4 regions of the Caulobacter sp. GW821-FHT12F03 genome follow, and region 1 is predicted to be linked to each of the others. Evidence: predicted binding sites of a transcription regulator. Region 1 holds the regulator's gene; each other region holds the start of a gene.
What was found. Region 1 encodes LexA, which represses DNA repair genes until DNA is damaged. Its sites were predicted from a motif close to ATGTTCNCNANNTGTTCT; they were not measured.
Positions count from the first base shown of each region.

Region 2: the regulator LexA is predicted to act here: its motif matches at 3,606-3,623, upstream of uvrA (excinuclease ABC subunit UvrA).
Region 3: the regulator LexA is predicted to act here: its motif matches at 3,738-3,755, upstream of ssb (single-stranded DNA-binding protein).
Region 4: the regulator LexA is predicted to act here: its motif matches at 2,102-2,119, upstream of AC1RN0_RS05555 (ImuA family protein).

Region 1 covers NZ_JBXAQC010000003.1:167,347-173,002, forward strand. The annotation lists gene AC1RN0_RS09400 (ComEC/Rec2 family competence protein) at 1-1,196, shown strand, start outside; gene lexA (transcriptional repressor LexA) at 1,465-2,166, opposite strand; gene AC1RN0_RS09410 (hypothetical protein) at 2,335-2,586, shown strand; gene trpC (indole-3-glycerol phosphate synthase TrpC) at 2,608-3,396, opposite strand; gene trpD (anthranilate phosphoribosyltransferase) at 3,393-4,403, opposite strand; gene AC1RN0_RS09425 (aminodeoxychorismate/anthranilate synthase component II) at 4,407-4,997, opposite strand; gene AC1RN0_RS09430 (GIY-YIG nuclease family protein) at 5,231-5,530, shown strand.
Region 2 covers NZ_JBXAQC010000001.1:1,031,087-1,036,742, forward strand. The annotation lists gene AC1RN0_RS05065 (hypothetical protein) at 1-607, shown strand, start outside; gene uvrA (excinuclease ABC subunit UvrA) at 631-3,522, opposite strand; gene AC1RN0_RS05075 (DUF1203 domain-containing protein) at 3,672-4,139, opposite strand; gene AC1RN0_RS05080 (group III truncated hemoglobin) at 4,212-4,700, opposite strand; gene AC1RN0_RS05085 (ABC-F family ATP-binding cassette domain-containing protein) at 4,875-5,656, shown strand, end outside.
Region 3 covers NZ_JBXAQC010000007.1:121,590-127,245, forward strand. The annotation lists gene AC1RN0_RS15850 (DMT family transporter) at 1-514, opposite strand, end outside; gene AC1RN0_RS15855 (Cof-type HAD-IIB family hydrolase) at 598-1,395, opposite strand; gene AC1RN0_RS15860 (DUF2269 family protein) at 1,386-1,859, opposite strand; gene AC1RN0_RS15865 (SDR family oxidoreductase) at 1,856-3,151, opposite strand; gene ssb (single-stranded DNA-binding protein) at 3,167-3,646, opposite strand; gene AC1RN0_RS15875 (hypothetical protein) at 3,813-4,196, opposite strand; gene AC1RN0_RS15880 (hypothetical protein) at 4,208-4,879, opposite strand; gene AC1RN0_RS15885 (autotransporter outer membrane beta-barrel domain-containing protein) at 4,939-5,656, opposite strand, start outside.
Region 4 covers NZ_JBXAQC010000002.1:29,936-35,591, forward strand. The annotation lists gene AC1RN0_RS05550 (DinB/UmuC family translesion DNA polymerase) at 1-1,206, opposite strand, end outside; gene AC1RN0_RS05555 (ImuA family protein) at 1,313-2,089, opposite strand; gene AC1RN0_RS05560 (acetyl-CoA carboxylase family protein) at 2,197-5,442, shown strand; gene AC1RN0_RS05565 (hypothetical protein) at 5,538-5,656, shown strand, end outside.

The DNA.
Region 1 (5,656 bases):
TGGCCGGACTGCTGGCCGTGGGCACCTATCTGGTGATGTCCGGCGCGCCGCCGCCGGCCGAGCGCGCGGCGATCACCGCCGCCGTGGCCTTCGCCGCCGTCCTCGTCGACCGGCAGGCGATCAGCCTGCGCGCGCTGGCCGTGGCGGCGCTGATCATTCTCGCCCTGCAGCCCGAGGCCGCGGCCGCGCCGGGCTTCCAGATGTCGTTCGCCGCCACAACGGCGCTGGTCGCCCTGGCCGAGGCCTGGCCGCGCACCGTGCGCGAGATCTCTGCTCCTTGGTGGATTCGCGCGCCGCAGGCGGCGGCGCTGTGGCTGACGGCGGCCGTCGCGGCCAGCTTCGTCGCCGGCCTGGCGACCGGACCGTTCGCCATGCACCACTTCAACCGCATGGCCAGCTACGGCCTGATCGCCAACCTGCTGGTCTCGCCGCTGTCGAGCTTCGTCATCATGCCGTTCCTGGCGCTCGGCGCGGCGCTGGAGCCGCTGGGGCTGGGCGGGCCGTTCCTGTGGGTCGCCGGGCAGGGCATCGACGCCATGACCGCCGTGGCGCACCAGACCGCCGCCCAGCCCGGCGCCCAGGTGACCATCGCCAGCGGCCCGGCGGCGGCCCTGCCGACAGCTTTCCTCGGCATCATGCTGCTGTGCCTGTGGAAGGGTCGCCTGCGCTGGCTTGGCGCGCCGATGGCGATGGCGGTGCTGGTCTGGCCGAGGCCCGCGCCGCCCGACGTGTGGATCGCCTCGGACGGCGCGGCCGCGGCCGTGCGTGTGGAGCGTCAGGCCGTCCTGTTGCGCCCCGACGCCCGCCGCTTCGCCGCCGATCTGTGGAGCCGGCGACGCGGACTCACGATCGCCGAGGACCCGGAGGCCGCGCGGGACGCCCTGTTCGCCTGCGACCGCTTCGCCTGCCTGCCGGGCAAAGGGCCGGACGTGGCGCTGTGGGCGCGAAAGAAACCGCCGAAGCCGGCTGAATTCGATGAGCTTTGCGCGCCGGGACGGCTGGTCGTGCTGCGCTCGACGGGGCCCTGGCGCGGCTGCGAGGGGGCGTTCCTGCTGACGGCCGACGACTTCGCGGCCGGCGGCGCGGCGGAGCTGTGGCGGACGCGGGACGGGTGGCGGGTGCGCTGGGCGAACGACGTGCGCGGGCGGCGGCCGTGGACAGACAGGTCAGACGACGCGCGGCGGACTCCGCCCTGATGTCTTGACGGCCAGTGTTGCTCCGGCGGACGACCTGCTCAAGGACCGCTTCGCGGCCGCGCAGCGGCGAGCCCGGAGGGCTCGTCCTTGACCAGGACGACCGACCGGAGCTTCAATTCCATCAAGGCCTTAAGGGCGTATCATCATTCCGGATCAGGGCTGATGGCTTCCGGCCTGCGTTCCGCCTAGGCGCCGTACCCCAGCGCCACCCCTCAGTCACGCTCCGCGTGACAGCTCCCCACGACGTGGGGAGCAATATCGGCGGCCGTCAGTGATACTTCCTGATCAGCCCGACCAGCTTGCCCTGGACCTCGACCTGGTCGGGGCCATAGACCCGCGTCTGGTACTTGGGGTTGGCCGCTTCCAGCGCGATCGAGGCGCCCTTGCGGCGCAGGCGCTTGAGGGTGGCTTCCTCGCCCTGGACCAGGGCCACGACGATCTCGCCGCTGTGGGCGGTGTCAGTCTTGCGGATCAGCACGAAGTCGCCGTCGAGGATGCCGGCCTCGATCATCGAGTCGCCCTGGACCTCGAGCACATAGTGTTCGCCGGCGCCGAGCATGCTCTCGGACACCAGCATCTTGTCGCGTTCGACCTGCAGCGCCTCGATCGGCGAGCCGGCGGCGATGCGGCCGAGCAGCGGAATTTCGCGCACATCATTGGCGATGGCCGACGGCGGCGGGGTCGTGAGCTTGTCGCCCGGGACCACCTGCGGCTTGAACGCCTGCCGGCCGCCGGATGGCGCCGAGGTCGTCGCCTGCTGCGGCAGCTTGGTCACTTCCAGCGCCCGGGCCCGGTGCGGCAGGCGGCGCAGGAAGCCGCGTTCCTCCAGCGCCGTGATCAGCCGGTGGATGCCGGACTTGGAGGCAAGATCGAGCGCCTCCTTCATTTCGTCGAACGACGGGGAGACGCCGGTCTCCTTGATCCGCTCGTGGATGAACATGAGCAGTTCGTGCTGCTTGCGGGTGAGCATGACCGGCCTCGCTGGCGAATCTGTCGCGGAACAAACCGCTAACAACCTTGGATGTTCTCTAGGTGTTCTTGGTTTCTGTCAAGTTAACGGCCGGAATGTCGAAAAAAGTCCAAGGAACACGGGCGCTTGCGGATCGTTCTCGAAGGGAACCCCAGCCCCTGAGAGACCATGTCGTTCACCGAACTCCACAGCCCGATTCCCATGACCGTCGAGGGCAAGGGCCCCGGCCAGGCCATCGCCGTCATCGACTACGGCCCCGAACACCATCTGATCTGGGTCGTGGCGCTGGATGACAGCGGCGAGATCTGGAGCGCGCCCAATCCCAAGGTGCGGATGCAGTCCAACTGGACCATGGGCCGGAAGGTCCGCCCGCCCGGCGAGGTGGAATCCCTGCGGCCGGCGGCGGTGAGGGCCGGGTAGGGCGGAAGGTCGGCTGGTGGCCTAACCCAGCAGCGCCCGCGTGGCCGATTCCACGTCGGCCTGACGCATCAGGCTCTCGCCGACCAGCATCGCCCTGGCGCCGCAGGCTTCCAGCCGGGCCGCGTCGGCGGCGGTGAACAGGCCGCTTTCGGTGACCAGCAGGGCCTCCTTCGGCGCCCGCCTGGCGAGGCGCTCGGTGATGGCCAGATCGACGGTGAAGGTGCGCAGGTCGCGGTTGTTCACGCCCACCAGCGTCGCGCCCAGGGCGCCGGCGCGGTTCATCTCGGCATCGTCATGCACCTCGACCAAGGCGTCCATGCCGAAGCGGGCGGCTTCTGACATGAGGTCGGCGGCCAAGTCGTCGTCAATCATCGCCAGGATGACCAGGATGGCGTCGGCGCCGAGTGCCCGGCTTTCGGCCACCTGCCAGGGGTCGACGAGGAAGTCCTTGCGGATGCAGGGCAGGGCGACCGCCGCCCGGGCGGCGACCAGATAGCTGTCGGCGCCCTGGAAGCTCGGGCCGTCGGTCAGCACCGACAGGCAGGCCGCACCGCCGGCCTCGTAGGCGCGGGCGAGGGCCGGCGGGTCGAAATCGGCGCGGATCAGGCCTTTGGACGGGCTGGCCTTCTTGATTTCCGCGATCAGCGCCAGTTTTCCCGGCGCGTGATGGCGCTCCAGCGAGGCCTTGAAGCCGCGCGGCGCGCTCGCGGCCTTCGCGGCCGCCTCGACCTCGCTCAACGGCCGGGCGCGCTTCCGTTCGGCCACCTCGTCGCGCTTGTAGGCGGCGATCGTCGCGAGGATATCGGTCATGCGGTCACCGCGATCAGGGTCTCGAGCGCCTTGAGCGCCCGGCCGTCGTCGATCACCGTCCCGGCCAGCTCGACGCCTTCGCGCAGGGTCTCGACCGTGTCGGCCACGAGGAAGGCCGCGGCGGCGTTGAGCAGCACGATGTCGCGATAGGCCCCGGTCTTGCCGTTCAGCAGGTCGCGCAGGGCGGCGGCGTTGAACGCCGGGTCTCCGCCCGTGAGGTCGGCGAGCGAACCGCGAGGCAATCCAACGGCTTCCGGCGTGATCTGGAAGCGCCGGACGCCGCCGTCGCGCCACTCGGCGACCTCGGTCTCGCCGGTGGTGGTCAGCTCGTCCATGCCCTGGCCGTGCACCGACCAGGCCCGCACGGCGCCGAGCGCGCCCAGCGCCTGGGCGATCGGTTCGACGAAGCGCGGGGCCGAGACCCCGACCACCTGCCGCCGCGCGCCGGCAGGATTGGTCAACGGCCCCAACAGGTTGAAAATCGTACGGAAACCCAGTTGCTGGCGGATCGGCGAGACGTGCTTCATCGCCCCGTGATGGGCTTGGGCGAACAGGAAGCAGATGCCGGCCTGGTCGAGGGCCGCGCGCTGCTTGTCGAGGCCCGGATCGATGTTGACGCCCAGCGCCGCCAGCACATCGGCCGTGCCGGACTTCGAGGTGATCGCCCGGTTGCCGTGCTTGGCCACCTTGAGCCCGCCGCCTGCGGCCACAAAGCCGACCGCGGTGGAGATGTTCAGGGTGTGCAGGCCGTCGCCGCCGGTGCCGCAGACGTCGACCGTCTCGTAGGGCAGGTCGAGATTCACCGCGGCCCGGCGCATGGCCCGGGCGCAGGCGACGATCTCGCCGACCGTCTCGCCGCGCAGGCGGATGGCGGTGACCGCCGCGGCGACCTGGGCCGGGGTCGGCTCGCCGCGCAGGCAGGCGCTGAAGAAGGCCTCGGCGTCGGCCTCGGACAGGGTCGCGCCGTCGGCCAGACGGCTCAGCAGGGGCTTGAAGGCGTCGGACACGGTCTAGACCGTCTCGCCGCGCTTCACGCCGGCCAGGTCGAGGAAGTTGGCCAGCAGATGGTGGCCGCCCTCGGTGGCGATGGACTCGGGATGGAACTGCACGCCGAACACCGGCCGGGTCCTGTGCTGGAAGCCCATGATCTCGCCGTCGTCGGTCCAGGCGGTGACTTCCAGCACGTCGGGCAGGCTCTCTTTCGGCACCGCCAGGCTGTGGTAGCGGGCCGCCGTGAACGGGTTGGGCATGCCCTTGAAGACGCCCTTGTCGGCGTGATGGATCAGGCTGGTCTTGCCGTGCATGATCGACTTGGCCCGCACGACCTCGCCGCCGTAGGCCTGACCGATGGCCTGGTGGCCGAGGCAGACGCCGAGGATCGGCAAATCTTCCGGGGCGCCGCGCAACAGCGGCAGGCAGATCCCCGCCTGGTCCGGCGCGCACGGGCCCGGCGACAGCAGCACCGCCTCGGGCTTTAGCCCCAGCGCCTCCTGCACCGTCAGGGCGTCGTTGCGGTACACAGCCGTCTCCGCCCCCAGTTCGTTCAGGTAGTGAACGAGGTTGTAGGTAAAGCTGTCGTAGTTATCGATGACGAGGATCATGGCGCGGTTGTTCTAGAGCCATTCCCCCCGTCCGTCATCGTTCCAATCTCGCGCCGCTTCCCCTTTTCCGTCATCGTCGGACTTGTTCCGACGACCCATGCACACGGTGCGGACAGTCCGTGGCGCCGCGCCGTCAGCTCACTCCCGGCGAACAGTCAGGCCCTGGGTCGTCGGAACAAGTCCGACGATGACGGGGTTTGAATGCTCGCTAAGGTGGTGATACCGTCTGACGCATGGTTTCGCGCGACGGGATCATCGCGGTCTACATTATGGCCAGCGGCCGGCACGGCACGCTCTACATTGGTGTTACGAGCAATCTCTCGCGCCGTGTCTGGGAGCATCGCGAAGGCCTGATCCCGGGGTTCACCCGCGACCACGGCTGCAAGCGGCTGGTCTGGTATCGTTCGTTCGAGCTGATGACGGGCGCCATCCGCACCGAAAAGACCATGAAGCGCTGGATTCGCGACTGGAAGATCAACCTGATCGAGCGCGAGAACCCGCACTGGGATGATCTGTACGGGGTGTGGCTGTAGGGGCGCGATCCCCAATCTTCCGTCATCGTCGGACTTGTTCCGACGACCCATGGCCTAGCTGTGCAAAGGGGAGTTGCGGTGGACACCGCGTCACGAACTGCACCCACCGCGTGCTTGGGTCGTCGG
Region 2 (5,656 bases), on a different contig from region 1:
GTCCGACCGCAAGCTGGCCTGGATCGCGTTCGGGGCCGACGAGCTCCGGCAGATCGGCCTGATGATCCTGATGGGCCTGCTGTTCTTCGCTGTCTATCTGGTCGGTGTGATCGTCGTCGGCGTTCTGGCCGCGGCGATCGGCGCCGCTGCGGGTACGGGCGTCGGAATCCTCGTCGGCGTGATCGCCGGACTCGCGTTGCTGGGGCTGCTGGTGGTGATGTCGGTCCGCCTGTCGCTCGCCAGCGCCCAGACCTACGCCACAGGGCGCATCAACCTGTTCGGGTCGTGGAAGCTGACCAAGGGGCGCGTCCTGCCCATGCTCGGGGCCTATCTGCTGGCGCTGGTGCTGGCCATGATCGCCTATGCCGCTGTCTATGCGATCCTGCTGCTCGTGGTGATCACCCTCGGCGGCGGCTTCGCGGCGGCCGGCGGCATCTTCTCGCCGGACATGACCTCGCTGCAGACCTACTTCACGCCGATGACGCTGCTGTACCAGCTGCTGGCGATGATCCCCGCGCCGTTCCTGATGCTGATCATGCTCTGCCCGGCGCCGTCGATCTATCGCAGCCTGGTCGGCGCCAGCGGACCGGCGTCGACGTTTGACTGACGCGCCCGCCGCGAGCGGGCCGCCTAGGCCCGCTTGCGGCGCTCGCCGGCCCGGTCGCGGTGGCGCTTGAGCACCTCGGCCAGATAGCGGCCGGTCCAGCTGCCCTCGATGCCGGCGACCTTCTCGGGCGTGCCGACGCCGACGATCTCGCCGCCGCCGTCGCCGCCTTCGGGGCCGAAGTCGACGATCCAGTCGGCCGTCTTCACGACGTCCAGATTGTGCTCGATGACCACCACGGTGTTGCCGTGGTCGACCAGCTCATGCAGCACCTCGAGCAGCTTCTTGGTGTCCTCGAAATGCAGGCCGGTGGTCGGCTCGTCGAGGATGTAGAGCGTCCGTCCGGTGGCCCGCTTGCTCAGCTCCTTGGACAGCTTGACGCGCTGCGCCTCGCCGCCGGACAGGGTGGTCGCCTGCTGGCCGACGTGGATGTAGCCGAGGCCGACGCGCTTGAGCGTCTCCATCTTGTCGCGCACCGGCGGCACGACCTTGAAGAAGTCGGCGGCCTCCTCGACGGTCATGTCCAGGATGTCGGCGATCGACTTGCCCTTGAACAGGATCTCGAGCGTCTCGCGGTTGTAGCGTTTGCCCTTGCAGACGTCGCAGGTGACGTAGACGTCGGGCAGGAAGTGCATCTCGATCTTGATCAGGCCGTCGCCCTGGCAGGCCTCGCAGCGGCCGCCCTTGACGTTGAAGCTGAACCGGCCCGGGCCGTAGCCGCGCGCCTTGCTTTCCGGCAGCTGGCTGAACCAGTCGCGGATCGGCTGGAAGGCGCCGGTATAGGTGGCCGGGTTCGAGCGCGGCGTGCGGCCGATCGGGCTCTGGTCGATGTCGATGACCTTGTCGAAGTTCTCCAGCCCCTCGATCTTCTCGTAGGGGGCGGGGGCCTCGCTGGCGTTGTTCAGCCGGCGCGCGGCGGCCTTGTAGAGGGTCTCGATGGTGAAGGTCGATTTGCCGCCGCCGCTGACCCCGGTGATGCAGGTGAAGGTGCCGACCGGGATCTCGCCGGTGACTCTCTTGAGGTTGTTGCCGGTGGCGCCGACGACGCGCAGCACATGTTTCTTCGAGATCGGCCGGCGCTGCTCGGGTACGGCGATCTCGCGCGTCCCGGTCAGATACTGGCCGGTGATGCTGGCCGGGTTGGCCATGATGTCGTCGGGCTTGCCCTCGGCGATGATATTGCCGCCGTGCACGCCTGCGGCGGGGCCCATGTCGATGACATAGTCGGCCGTGAGGATGGCTTCCTCGTCGTGCTCGACCACCAGCACCGAGTTGCCGAGATCGCGCAGGCCGCGCAGTGATTGCAGCAGGCGGGTGTTGTCGCGCTGGTGCAGGCCGATCGACGGCTCGTCCAGCACATAGAGCACGCCGGTCAGGCCGCTGCCGATCTGGCTGGCCAGGCGGATGCGCTGGCTCTCGCCGCCGGACAGGGTGCCCGAGCCGCGCGAGAGGTTCAGGTAGTCGAGACCGACGTCGACGAGGAAGCGCAGGCGGTCGTTGATCTCCTTCAGGATCCGCCGGGCAATCTCCATCTGCTTGTCGGTCAGCTGGCCTTCGAGCGCCTCGAACCAGGCCTTGGCCTGGCGGATGGCCAGGGTGCTGACCTCGGCGATGTTGCGCTGGCCGATCTTGACCGCCAGAGCCTCGGGCTTGAGGCGCGCGCCGTGGCAGACGTCGCAGGGCGTGTCCGACTGGTAGCGGCCCAGCTCCTCGCGGACCCAGCTGGAGTCGGTCTCGCGCCAGCGCCGCTCAAGGTTCGGCAACACGCCCTCGAACGGCTTGTTGACCTCATACTTGCGGGCGTTGTCGTCGTAGACGAAGTGGATTTTCTCGGTCCCGGTTCCGTACAGCACGACCTTCTGGGCCTCGGCCGACAGGCTGTGCCAGGGCGCGTCCATCGAGAAACCATAGTGCCGCGCCAGCGCCTGCAGCGTCTGGGTGTAGAGCGGCGAGGGGCCCTTGGCCCAGGGCGACACGGCGCCCTTGTGCAGGGTCTTGTCCTTGTCCGGCACCACCAGGTCGGCGTCGAACGCCAACTTGGCCCCCAGGCCGTCACAGGCCGGGCAGGCCCCGAACGGGTTGTTGAACGAGAACAGCCGCGGCTCGATTTCGCTGATGGTGAAGCCGCTGACCGGGCAGGCGAACTTCTCTGAGAACAGGATGCGGTGCGGCTCGCTGGCGCCCTCGGCGATGTCGGCCCATTCGGCCACCGCGATGCCGTCGGCCAGGCGCAGGGCCTGCTCGATGCTGTCGGCGTAGCGCTGCTCCAGGCCGTTCTTGGTCACCAGCCGGTCCACGACCACGTCGATGTCGTGCTTGAACTTCTTGTCGAGCTCTGGCGCGTCCTCGATCGGATAGAGCACGCCGTCGATCTTCAGACGCTGGAAGCCGAGCTTGCGCCACTCGGCGATCTCCTTGCGGTACTCGCCCTTGCGGCCGCGGACGACGGGGGCCAGCAGGTACAGCCGCTCGCCCTCGGGCAGGGCGGTCAGCTTGTCGACCATCTGGCTGACGGTCTGGCTCTCGATCGGCAGGCCGGTGGCCGGCGAATAGGGCACCCCGACCCGCGCCCAAAGCAGGCGCATGTAGTCGTGGATCTCGGTCACCGTGCCGACGGTCGAGCGCGGATTGCGGCTTGTGGTCTTCTGTTCGATCGAGATGGCCGGCGACAGGCCCTCGATCAGGTCGACGTCCGGCTTGCTCATCAGTTCGAGGAACTGGCGGGCGTAGGCCGACAGGCTCTCGACGTAGCGGCGCTGTCCCTCGGCGTAGATGGTGTCGAACGCCAGCGACGACTTGCCCGAGCCCGACAGGCCGGTGATCACCACCAGCTCGCCGCGGGGAATGTCGACGCTGACATTCTTGAGATTGTGCTCCCGCGCGCCGCGCACGCGGATGAAATTCTGATGGTCGGCCATGGTCACCGGGAGGAACGCTCAGCCGGCCAGAAGGAAGCGCGGCGCAACGGCTATATGTAGTGCGCAGACTCGCCAATTGCACAAGAACATTGTGGGAACGCGGCGGCATGATGTCAGCAGGGGCCGATCCTGCTGACACCACCCTGTCATCAGCCCCGGTCGATGCGCGCCGCGAAGCAGCCCCGCCGGGCGTTGTGGGCGTGCAGATAGGCCGCGCGCGGGTCGGCGAGGAAGCGCTCGATCAGCGGCCCGGCCTGCGCGCCCTCGACAATCTCGGCGTCGATCATCATGCCGGCCTTGTCGTAGGCCCGGATCGCCAGCAGGCGCGCCTTCAGCGCCGGCGGCAGGTCGTCCTCGAACCGGGCCGGCGACGCCGCGGCCTCGCGCACGAAGATGGCGTGGCGCGATCGGTAGGGGGTCTCGGCGGCATGGTGCTCGTGGTTGAGCAGCAGCACCGTCTCGCCCGGGTCCGCGTCCTCCAGCGTGATGCGACACGGAAAGCCGGGCTTGCTGTCGACGGTCATGCGGATGACGCCGCGCGTGGCCAGAGCGGCCTCGTCGAGGCCGAACAGCGGGGCGAAGGGCTCGGGCGACAGGCCGGTGACGACGTAGGACATGGGGACTCCTCTGTTGAGGGGTTCCAGTCTGGTCAGGCGCGCGGCGGGCCGCGACCCGGTTCTTGCTGACTTTCAGTCCGGCCGCACGAACCGTTCGCCGACGCCGAGCATCACGCCGCTGGCGTTGGCCACGCCCAGTTCGAGACTCTCGGCGATGTTGCGGGCGCGGACGATGAAATGCTCGGCGGCCAGCGGCGTGCATAGCCAGCGGGCCGTATCCTCGAACAGCGCCAGCCAGCGGTCGAAATGGCGCGCGTCGACCGGCAGCCGCATGTGCTTGGGCATCGGCCGCCCTTGGTAGGCGCCGGTGGCCAGCGCCACCGAACCCCAGAACACCTTCATCTGCGCCAGGTGCGGCCCCCAGTCGGCGATCCTCTCGGCGAACACCGGCCCCAGCAGCGGGTCGGCCCGCACCCGCTGGTAGAAGGCCTCGACAAGGTCGGAGATCAGCGCCTCGTCGATGCCCGTCGCCGCCTTGGCGCGCGCGATGGCGTCGGCGCGGCGCGCGCGGGCTTCTTCGGGCGAATAGGCCGTGGCCTGGAAGGCGAGGGGATCGCTCATGGGCGTCAGATAGTCCTCCGCTGCGCCCCTGGCCACCCGGCCGCGTCTTTGCGCCGCGCCGGCGATGGCCTATATCGGGGGTCCGGCGCCGGGCCGGTCACCCAAGGGAGGCTCTCGTGGATCGCAGCATGGAAAATCGCTTCGCCGTTTCCCTGTCCCTGCCCGTGAGCGCCCATGTCTCCCCGGATCTCCACCAGTCTCGTTCTGGACGCCGTCTCCGCCTCGACGCCTGACGGCCGTCTTCTCTTCGACAACGTGAGCCTCGCCTTCGGGCGGGAACGCACCGGCCTCGTCGGTCGCAACGGCGTGGGCAAGTCCACGCTGCTGCGCCTGCTCACCGGCGAGCAGGCCCCCGCCTCAGGCCGCATCAGCCGCGCGGGCCGGATCGGCGTGCTGCGCCAGACGCTGGCGCCGCCGCCGGGCGCGACGGTAGCGGACCTTCTGGGCGTCGCCGACGGCCTCGCGCGGCTGGCCCGGGTCGAGGCCGGAACGGCCGATGACGAGGACTTCGCCGAGGCCGACTGGGACCTGCCCGCGCGGATCGACGACGCGCTGATCGAGGTCGGTCTGCCCGGCCTTGCCTATGACCGGCCGGGCGACAGCCTCAGCGGCGGCCAGCTGACGCGGCTGGCCCTGGCGGCGCTGCTGGTCAGCGCGCCGGACGTCATCCTGCTCGACGAGCCGACCAACAATCTCGATGCCGAGGCGCGGGCCTTCCTCGTCGGCGTCCTGCGGCGCTGGCGGGGCGGGGCGGTGGTGGTCAGCCACGACCGGGCGCTGCTGCGCGAGATGGACCGCATCGTCGAGCTCTCGGGGCTCGGCGCGCGGGTCTATGGCGGCAACTACGACCTCTACGTCGAGCGGAAGGCCGAGGAACGGGCGGCGGCCGAACGGGCGCTGGGCGACGCCGAACGCGTGGCCGGCCGCATCGAACGCGACGCCCAGCAGGCGCGCGA
Region 3 (5,656 bases), on a different contig from region 1:
CCGGCGTGCGGCGCACCAGCACCGTGCCCAGCGCCCACATGGCGCTGGCGACCACCCCGATCAGGATGCCCGGCAGGTCGCCGGCCGCGTGCGGGTCGAGGCTCATGCCGGCCACGCCGACGAAGGCGATCAGCATGCCGGCCAGGCCCGAGCGGCTCATGGTCTCGCCCAGCACCCGCCAGGCGAAGAAGGCCGTCATCGGGATCCACAGCTGCAGCGAGACCACCAGCGGGCTGAGGTTCTTCACGATCGAAAAGCCGTAGTAGATCAGCCCGAAATGCAGCGGTCCGAGCAGGATCAGGATCGGCAGCACCTGGCGCCAAGGCGGAAACGGCGGTCGCAGGAACGGGATCAGCACCACCAGGGCGATGGCGAACCGCATCCCGCCGACGAAGAACGGCGGCAGCACGCCGGTGGCCACCTTGGCCGCGGCGTTGTTGACGCCCCAGATCAGGATGATGGCCGCGATGGCCAGCCATTCGGACGCGGCGAAGGGGGAGCGGGACGAAGTCACGGCGCCCTCCTCGCACGGGAGGCCGCCGCGATGGAACCCCGGCGGCGGTCAAAGGTGGTTACCGGGTGTGAGCGGGCGTCCGTTCAGACCAGCAGGGACTCGATCACCCGGGCGACACCATCGTCCTCGTTGCTCGCCGTGACCTCGTCCGCCGCCGCCAGCACCTCGGGGTGGGCGTTCGACACGGCCACGCCCCGTCCCGCATAACCGAGCATCGGCACGTCGTTGGGCATGTCGCCGAAGGCGATGACCTCCGCCGGCGACAGGTCGAGCAGCGCGCACAGCGAGGCGAGGCCCGACGCCTTGGACACCCCCGACGGGGCGATCTCGACGAACGGCGCGCCCGACCAGATGACCTCGCCGCGATCGCCGAGATGACCCCGGATGCGGGTCGCCAGATGCTCGACGTGATGATCGGGATGATGGACCAGCAGCTTGGTCAGCACCTCGCCGCACAGCGCCGCCGCGTCATCGATGCGGCGCGCGTGATGATGGACCGTGTCGGCGAACAGGTCGGGAAAGTGCGCCTCCTGCCCCAGCCGGTGGCCGTGCTCGGTGGCGAAGGCCACGCCGGGCTCGGCCAGGCGGAGCTCCGACACCAGCGACCGGGCCAGATCCTGGCACAGGCGTTCATGCCGGTGCGTCTCCCCGGTCGCCAGATCATGGACGATGGCGCCGTTGGAGCAGATCGCCATGCCGGTGATGCCGAGGTGGTCGGCGATCGCGTGCACGTCCCGGGGCGGACGGGCGGTCACGAAGACCACTGTCAGCCCGGCCGCCTGCGCCCCGCCGATCGCCCGGCGGGTCCGCTCCGATATCGACCCGTCGTCACGCAGCAGCGTGCCGTCGAGATCGGTCGCGATGAGGCGGATCAGACCCATACAGGTCTCACAATCATCAATCCGTAGATGGCCGTCACGCCGGCAAAAGCGGGCCAGCCCAGCAGAAACCACATGCGGAACAGGCGGTGATAGGCCGGCGGCAAGGCCTGCCCGGCCGCAGCCGCGGCCTCCGCCAACCGGCGGATTCGCATCTGAATGACCACGACGGGCAGCCAGCAAACCCCGATCAGCAGATACAGCCCGTAGACCGCCAGCAACCATGGCGCGGTGGGCGAATAACCCTGTAGCAGGATCAGGGCGATGCCCGTCAGCGGCTGCACAATCACCGCCGGGGTGGTGAAGACAAAATCGGCCAGCACCACGATCCGTGCGGTCGCCGCCACGGTAGGGGCGTCGCCGGTCCGGTGCGCGGCCAGCATGAAGAAGGCGATGCCCGCGCCCGTGCCGAACAGGACCGCGCCCGACATGATGTGGACCAGCTTGAGCAGAATATAGAGGGTCATCGGCGGTCGTCCGTGGCGGCGACGAAGAGCGCCAGGACAATGGCGGGCAGGATTTTCAGCCAGGGGCCCAGCGGGTCGAGCCAGAGTTGCGGGGCCGACACCGTCCCCATGATCAGATAGCCGATGCTGACCAGCGTGGTGGCCAGGGCCGCCCGGCCTGAAAACCGACGAATCCACATCAGGCCGCCAAGCACGATGTCCACCAGCGCGCCGCCCCCTGCCACGACTGGCGAAACCGGCCCGTATCCCGCCTGTCGTAGAACCTCAACGGCGGCGTCATGGCCCGGACCGAGGGTGATCAGGCCCGTTCCGATCCAGAACGCGCCAAGGGTCAGGATCGCCAGCGGTCGAACGAAGTAGAGCCGCGCGTGCCAGCGATCCTGAACCGTCGCCGGCGCTGACGTGAGCCAGGCGGAAAACGATCGGGGCTCGACGCCCGCGAGTTGATCAGCGCTGGCCGGATGCCCTGCGACGTCATGGGCCATCTGCCGAAGCGACGTGGTCCGGAGCGCCGATGGCCAGCCCAGCCAGCCGGCCAGATCCCCCAATCGGGCCACGGGCGCGACCAGCCAGGACGGCAGCGTCACCACCGGCGCCGGGGCAAGTCCCAGCCAGCCGCGCAGCCCGCTCAGCAGACCGGTCAGGCTCACGACTTCGGGCCCCGCGACGTCCACGGACCGGCGCAGCGGTTCGCCCGTCTCCGCCATCGCGACGACAACGGCGCAGAGATCATCCATGGCGACGGGGCGAAAGGCGCCGGCGCCGCCGACGACGGGGATCATCATTGGAAAGGCGGCCAGACCACGGAGCATCGCCGAACCCCCGTAGACGCCCCGGCCAAGGACCAGCGACGGGCGCAGGATCGCCCAGTCGAGATCGCTGTCCTTCAGCAGGCCTTCGGTGGCCAGTTTCGACCGGCCGTATCCGGTGCCGACAGCCTCGTCCGTTCCAACCGCCGACAGGTGGATGATCCGGCGCGGGCCGGCAGGTCCGCAGGCGGAGATCAGGGCTGTCGGGCCGGTGACATGCGCCGCGACCAGACTATCGCCGGCTCCGTCCTGCAGGACGCCGACGCAATTGACCACGACGTCCACGCCCTCAAGAAGCGGCCGCCAGAGCGCGGGGTCGACAAGTTCGGCGAAATCAGCCCGGACCCATTCATGGGTCGGGGCCAGCCGCCTTGCCGCATCCGGGCGACGCGCCGCCGCCCGGACCTGATGTCCGCCGGCAGCCAGCGCCGCCGCGACATGGGACCCGATGAACCCGGAGGCTCCGAGAACAAGGACCCGCACAGGAAAAATCTGATCCTAGAACGGGATCTCGTCGTCGAGGTCGGCGCTGAAGCTCTCCTTGGGGCCGCTGGGCTGGGCGCGGTCGCCGCCCGAGTAGCCGCCGAAGTCGCCGCCCTCGTCGCGCATCCCGCCGGCGGAATCACCGCGACCGCCGAGCATGGTCAGCTCGCCGCGGAACTTCTGCAGCACCACTTCGGTCGAGTACTTCTCGACGCCCTGCTGGTCGGTCCATTTGCGCGTCTGCAACGCGCCCTCGATGTAAACCGTCGAGCCCTTCTTCAGGTACTGCTCGGCGACCTTCACGAGGTTGTCGTTGAAGATCACGACCCGGTGCCACTCGGTGCGCTCCTTGCGCTCGCCGCTGGCCCGGTCGCGCCAGGTTTCCGAGGTCGCCAGGCTGAGGTTGGCCACCCGGTCGCCCGAGTTGAGCGTGCGGATTTCCGGATCCTTGCCCAGATTGCCGACCAGAATGACCTTGTTGACGCTGCCCGCCATGGGAAGTGCTCCGTTGTTCTCACGCCCGGCGACCCTGTGCGCCGGAATCTGACGCCCAGACTAGCGGGCGTTAACCATTTATAAAAGCCATCAGTTCACATTTTGTTCTCTTCCGCAAGCGCTTATGCACAGCATTCTTGTCGCGGACGAAAACGCGCCGGGCCGGCTACTGTTGCTGCACGGCGCCGGGGATCACCAGGCGGCCGTCGCCGCTGCGCACCAGCATCAGGTACTGGTTCCCTTCCCAGGTCTGCGAGCGGAAGATCCCCTCGCTGCGCAGGAAGATGAAGCTGCCCTGGTAGGCGCCGGAGATTTCGCGCGTCTGGCCGCCCATGCGCAGGAAGCGCAGACGCACGCCCTCGAGCTGGGCCGCGCAATGCTCGATGTCCGGCTGGTTGCGCGCCACCACGTTGAACTTGATCTTGCCGTCCGGGCCGGACCCGACCGCGTAGCAGACACCGCGGTCGAGCGGCGCCTCGACCTGCGCCTCGCAGGCTCCCAGCAACGCGGCGGCGGCGGCAAGCGTGAGCAGCGCGACAGACCTGGACATCGAAAGCCCCTTCACTGACCGACCGGCGGAATGGCGCAGCCCGGGCCCTGCTCGACCAGGGTGCGGAAGCGACGGTTGTCCGACGAGATCTCCACCTTGTCACGGACCAGACGCAGGGTCTGCTCGCCCCAGCGGCCATAGGCGGCGCCGCCACGCTGTTCGCACTGACCGGCGTAGAGGGTCTGGACGCAGCTGTTGAGGTCCATGGCGCCGATTTTCGACCAGCCGCCGCCGGCGTAGCGCCAGCAGGCGTCGCCCGAGGCCTGGACCGGCGCGGAGGGGCCGGCGCCCGTTTCCGTCGGGGTCGGCTGCTGCGGCGCGGTCTGCACCGGCGGCAGGGGCGCGAGCACCGTGCCGGCCTGGTTGGCCGCCGCCAGGGCCCCGGTCTCGTCGACGCCGACGTCGAGGGCGTCGGTGGCCACGCCGTTGCGCTTGGCGCAGTCGGTCAGGGTCAGCTCGCCGACGAAGGCGCCGTTGACGAAACAGCGGATCGGCCGCGTCGGGTCGAGCTTCGTGTCGTCATCGCGACCGGTCTCCACGACGAGGCCGCCCGTCGCCGCGGGCGGGGGTTTGGTCGGCCCCTTGTCGCCGCGCATGATCGTCGCCGCGATCAGGATGCCGAGCAGCAGCGCCACGGCGCCGCCAATGGCCAGAACGATCCGGCGGTCCTTGAGAAATTCCATGGCTGCAATCGCTATCTTGCAGCCGTGTCGCTTTCAAGTCCGTGTGAAGACAGACGGGATTATCCGCCGCCGGTCAGACGGTTGAGCGCGGCCGTATAGTTGGAGATCTGGCTCGTCAGATAGGCCGGGACCGGGCCGCTCGCGCCGGCCTTGATGGTCGACTCCGGCTTGGCCGCGGTCTCGAGCTGGCGGTAGGCGTCGCGAATCTTGCTCATCGACTGGCCGAGCACGGTCAGGGCGTTCTTCACCGCGGCCTCGGTGCTGACGTCGAGCTCGGCCGGCAGCGACAGGCCGAACACCGGGCCGCCGCCGTCGGCGGAGACGCTCTTGCCGTTGGCGTCGATGATCGTGTTGCGCACCACGCCGGGCGTCAGGCCGATCGCGCCGAGCGCATCGGTCCCGCCCTTGCCCGGCAGGATCTCGACGGTCGAGGCCTTGGTCGCCGGCGTGATCTTCAGGCGCTTGAAGTCGCCGTCGCTGACCACCTCGACCTTGGCCTTGGAGCCCGCGGCGCGGCGGACCTTGGCGGCCAGGGTGTCGAGGGTGTCGCTGGCCTCGAAGGTGACGGTGGCCAGGCGGCCGGCCTCGCCGGTGCGGATCTGGAAGGTGTCGCCGGCCCGCGCGGCCGTGGCCGAGGCGACCTTGATCGAGTCGGCGTACATCAGCGCGCCCTTGGGCAGGCCCAGCTTGTCGAGGGCGCTGGCGCCGGTGGTGTCGACCGCGATCGAGGTCGCCGTGGCCATGCCGTCCTTGCCGGTCAGCCGCTGCACGGTGGCG
Region 4 (5,656 bases), on a different contig from region 1:
CAGAGCGGTGATCGCCTCGGGCCGGGCCAGCAGGCGGATCGGCCGCGGCCGGTCGGGGTCCCATCCGGCGGCGGTCGACGGCGACAAGGGCGCCGAGGCGCGTGAAGCCCGTTCGGGCACATGGCTCTCGAACACCTCGGCGCGCCAGACCTGGTCCTCGCCCAGCCGGTTGGCCAGCCGGTCGACCAGCGCCGCCAGCCCCTCCTCGGCCATGGCCGCGCGGCTGTTGTCGAGCTGTCCCTGGGCGGCGGAGACCAGCTCCACCCCGCCGGCCGAAAGGGTCACCACCTCGATGCCGAAGCCGGGGTCTATGGCCTCCAGCTTCGGCGCGAACAGCCGGGTCAGGGCGCGGGCGTCGCGGCCGAGCGTCGACAGCCCGACCCGCACGGGGAAGGCCTTGCCGTCCAGCCGGTGGAAGGTCAGCTCGAACCGCCGCCCGCCCCGGCCCTCTGTGGTCAGCCGATCGCACAGCCGCGTGGCGATGTCGCCGGTCGCGCGGACCAGGTCATCGAGCACGCTGATCGGCTCCGCGAAGGCCAGCCGGTCGAACCAGGGGCTCGGCGGCCGGCGATAGGTCAGCGCCTCCTCGGCCCGGCCCAGGGCCTGGTCGAGCCTTCGCACCACCAGCGGCCCGAACCTCCGGGTCAGCTGGGCCCGGGGCAGGTCCAGCAGCCGCGCGATGCGGGTCAGGCCCAGCCGGGGCAGTTGCGCCGTCGCCGCCGCATCCAGCCGCAGGGCCGCGACCGGCAGCGGCGCGAGCACGGGCGCCTGGCCGTTCGGCGGGATGACCACGGCCGGCGCCTCGCCGTACCGCGCCAGGGCCCAGGCCGCGCCGAGGGTGTCGGCGACCGCGCCGCGCGCCGGGATGCCGTTGGCCGCCAGCCGCGCCAGCAGGTCCTCGAGCATCGCCGCCTCGCCGTCCCACAGGTGTGAGACGCCGGTGATGTCGAGCGCCAGCCCGTCGGGCCCGTCGGGCGCCACGGCCGGCGAGAACCGCACGCACCAGTCGCCGAGCGCCGTCAGCGCCGCCGCGTCGCCCTCCGGATCGGCGTCGGCGGTGACCAGTTCCGGAACCAGGGCCGCGGCGTCGGCGGCCTTCTGCCCCGCGTAGAGGCCCAGCGCCCGGGCCCCGGCGTCGAGCGCGTGCAGCCGGCGGGCGCCGCGTTCGGTGATCAAAAGCGCCAGCGGTGTATTTTTCCCGCTCATCCCGGCGAAGGCCGGGACCCAGGTTTTTTCTGATCCGCCCGAGTCTGTCCGACCCATCCCAAAAACGCCTGGGTCCCGGCCTTCGCCGGGATGAGCGGATTTGGAATCACGCCCTGAGCCGGTCGCGGTCCTGCGGTTCCACACCGTCACCGGCCAGTCCGGAAGCCACAGCGAGAGGATGCGAGCCATGGTCAGCCTCCTGCCGCCATTCAAAGGTCCATTCACCGGGGCGACCGCCCCGGCAGCGTTCGAGGGTCGCGGTCCAGCGGGGCGGTCCCAGCCCCGGTTCGCCCGCGGGAGGATCGCTGGCCGCGACCGCGACCCGCCAGCGCGTCGCCGCCGCCGAGCCGCTGACGCCCTTTCGGGCCGCCCCGCCGAACGGCCGCCGCTGGATCACGAAGCCGGTCGCCCCGTGCTTCTCGCAGGCCAGTTGCAGCCGGCGGCCGGCGGTCAGGTCGACGTCCTCGATCTCGGCGGCCACGGCGGCGACCCCGGCCGAGCCGAGCGCGTCCTCGAGCGCCATCAGGGCCGCCGTATCGTCCGGCGCCCGCACCTGGATCAGCCGCCGGGCCGGAAAGCCCAGCGTCTCCAGCCCCGGCGCGTAGAGGTCGTCCCGCCGCAGGATCCAGACCACCGCCCCGCGCGCCGCCAGCGGCAGGGCCAGCAGGGCGGCGAAGCCGGCGGTGGCGGCGCCCGTCTCGACATCCATCCCGCCGCCGGTCACCTCGTGCCAGCGGCCGAGCGGCAGGCCGCCGCCCGGCAGACAGTCGTCGACGCGCGGGTCGCCGAACGGCAGAACCGCGGATGGAGTCCGAGTCCCCGCTTCCAGAGCGGCGATCTGGCCCTTCACGGCCGCGAGGCGGGCGAGCCGCGACGCCGGCATGACTGTTCTCCAATGTTCCGCTTTTGTTCTCACCCTGCGGACTTGGAGAGTCAAGCCGGGACGCTATGGTGCGCTCAAACGGCTGTATGAGCCGACGGAGGATTCCCTTGAGCTTCAAGCGCGTGCTGATCGCCAACCGCGGCGAGATCGCCATCCGCATCGCCCGGGCGGCGGCGGAGCTGGGCATCGTCAGCGTCGCGATCCACGCCCAGGACGACGCCGCCTCGCTGCACGTCCGGGCCGCCGACGAGGCCGTGGCCCTCAAGGGCTCCGGCGTGAAGGCCTATCTCGACATCGACGGCGTGATCGCCGCGGCGAAGGCGGCGAAGTGCGACGCCATCCACCCGGGCTACGGCTTCCTGTCGGAGAACGCCGCCTTCGCCCGCGCCTGCGCCGCCGCGAAGATCACCTTCATCGGCCCCTCGCCCGACGCGCTGGAGCTGTTCGGCGACAAGGCCAAGGCCCGGGCGCTGGCGGCCAAGGCCAAGGTTCCGGTGCTGGCCGGCACGGGCCCGATCGACCTGGCCGCCGCCCGCGCCTTCTTCCGCAAAAACGGCCCGATGATGCTCAAGGCCGTGGCCGGCGGCGGCGGGCGCGGCATGCGCATCGTCCAGACCGAGGCGGAGATCGAGTTCGCCCTGGCCGCCTGCTCGCGCGAGGCGCTGGCGGCGTTCGGCGACGGGACGGTCTACGCCGAATGGCTGGTGGCCGACGCGCGGCACATCGAGGTGCAGGTGGTGGCCGACGGCCGGGCCGTGCTGGCCGTGGGCGACCGCGACTGCTCGATCCAGCGCCGCAACCAGAAGCTCGTCGAGAGCGCCCCGGCGATCCTGCCCGAACCGCTGCGCAAGGCCCTGCACGAGGCCGCCGAGCGGCTGTGCGCGGCCACGAAGTACCGCACCCTGGCCACCGTCGAGTTCCTCGTCGACGGCAAGGGGGGCTTCGCCTTCATCGAGACCAACGCCCGGCTGCAGGTCGAGCACACGGTCACCGAGGAGGTCACCGGCCTCGACCTGGTTCGCGTCCAGTTCGAGCTGGCGGCGGGCAGGACCCTCGTCCAGCTGGGCCTGACCGAAGCGCCGAAGCCGCGCGGCTTCGCCGTCCAGGCGCGGGTCAACCTGGAAACCCTGACCGCCGACGGCGCGACCCTGCCCGGCGGCGGACGACTGGCCACCTATGAGCCGCCGAGCGGTCCGGGCGTGCGCGTCGACGGCTACGGCTACGCCGGCTACGTCACCAGCCCGGCCTATGACAGCCTGCTGGCCAAGGTCATCGGCCGGGGCGACACCATGGCGTCCGCCTGCGCCCGCACCGCCCGGGCGCTCGGCGAATTCCGGCTGGACGGCGTGGAGACCAACGCCCCGCTGTTGCGCGCCGTGCTGGCCGAGCCGGCGGTGACCGGCGGCCAGGCGACGACCCGCTTCCTTGAGACGCAGCTGCCGGACCTGCTGGCGAAGCTGCCGAAGGTCGAGCCGGCGCCTGTCGACGCCGCTCCCCTGCCCGTCGCAATCCAGTCGGCGTTCGAAAGCCTCGACGGCGCGTTCAGCGTCGCCGCGCCGCTGCTGGCGACGGTGGGGCACATCGAGGTGGCCGAGGGAGACCTCGTCGCGCCGGGCCAGACCGTGGCCATCCTCGAAGCGATGAAGATGGAGCATGTGGTGACCGCGCCGGAAGGCGGCCGGGTCGTGCGCATCGCCGCGGCCAGGGGCGAGACCCTGCTCAAGGACCAGCCGATCCTGTTCCTCGAACCGGCCGACGTCGTCGCCGACGCCCAGGCCGAGGCGGCGCAGATCGACCCTGACCACATCCGCCCGGACCTGCAGGCCGTCATCGACCGGCACGCCTTCACCCTCGACGAGAACCGGCCCGAGGCCGTGGCCAAACGCCGCCGCACCGGCCACCGCACGGCGCGGGAGAACCTCGACGACCTGCTCGATCCCGGCAGCTTCATCGAGTACGGCGCCCTGACCATCGCCGCCCAGCGCCGCCGCCGCACGCTGGAGGACCTGATCAAGGCCACGCCCGCCGACGGCCTGATCGCCGGCATCGGCGCGATCAACGGCCACCTGTTCGCGCCCGACAAGGCGCGGGTCGCGGCGCTCAGCTACGACTTCACCGTCCTGGCCGGCACCCAGGGCAACATGAACCACAAGAAGACCGACCGGCTGCTGCACATCGTCGGCGAGCAGAAGCTGCCGGTGGTCTGGTACGCCGAGGGCGGCGGCGGCCGGCCGGGCGACACCGACGGCACCGGCGTGGCCGGGCTGGACGTGACCACCTTCGGCAAGTTCGCCGAACTGTCGGGCGAGGTGCCGAAGATCGCCATCGTCGCCGGCCGCTGCTTCGCCGGCAACGCGGCCATCGCCGGCCTTTCCGAGATCATCATCGCCACCAGGGACTCCAACCTCGGCATGGGCGGTCCGGCCATGATCGAGGGCGGGGGCCTCGGCGTGTTCAAGCCCGAGGACATCGGCCCCAGCGACGTGCAGTGGGCCAACGGGGTGATCGACATCCTGGCCGACGACGAGGCCCACGCCACGGCCCTGGCCAAGCAGGCGATGTCGACCTTCCAGGGCCGGGTGGCGCACTGGACCGCCGCCGACCAGCGCGCGCTGCGCCGGGCGATCCCGGAGAACCGCCTGCGGGTCTACGACATCCGTCCGCTGATCGAGACCCTCGCCGACGACGGCAGCTTCCTCGAACTTCGTCGCGGCTTCGCGGCCGGGATGATCACCGGCTTCATCCGCGTCGAGGGCCGGCCCATGGGGCTGATCGCCAACGACCCGCGCCACCTCGGCGGGGCCATCGACTGCGACGGGGCGGAGAAATGCGCCCGCTTCCTGCAGCTGTGCGACGCCTTCGACCTGCCGGTGCTGAGCCTGTGCGACACGCCCGGCTTCATGGTCGGCCCCGACAGCGAGGCCGCCGGCGCCGTGCGCCGCGTCAGCCGGCAGTTCATCGCCGGAGCCAAGCTGGGCACGCCGCTGATGTGCATCGTGCTGCGCAAGGGCTACGGCTTGGGCGCCCAGGCGATGGCCGGCGGCGGCTTCCACGCGCCGGTGTTCATCGCCAGCTGGCCCACCGGCGAGTTCGGCGGCATGGGCCTCGAGGGCGCTGTCAAGCTCGGCTACAGCAAGGAGCTGGCCGCCGAGACCGACCCGGAGAAGAACAAGGCCCTGTACGACCAGCTGGTCGGCCGGCTCTACGCCGCCGGCAAGGCGACCAGCATGGCCGCGGCGCTGGAGATCGACGCCGTCATCGACCCGGCCGAGACCCGCCGCTGGATCATCCGCGGCCTCGACTGCTGTCCGCCGCGCAGGCGTCCCGCGCGGGGCTGGGTCGACGCCTGGTGACGCGCCGCCGCGACATCTGGACTTGTCGCGGCGACTGTGAATTCCTTGAGCGCGAGTGGCGCTGAGGGGCGCCGCCAGCGTCCAGAGGGGTCTTCATGTTCCGGTCTGTCTTCCAGGGGCTCGCGGCCCTGAGCTTCATTGCGGCCCTGTCGCTGGCGTCTCCGGTCCGCGCGGCCACGCCGGAAGGGGAAGCCCTCGGACTGGAAATCGGGTC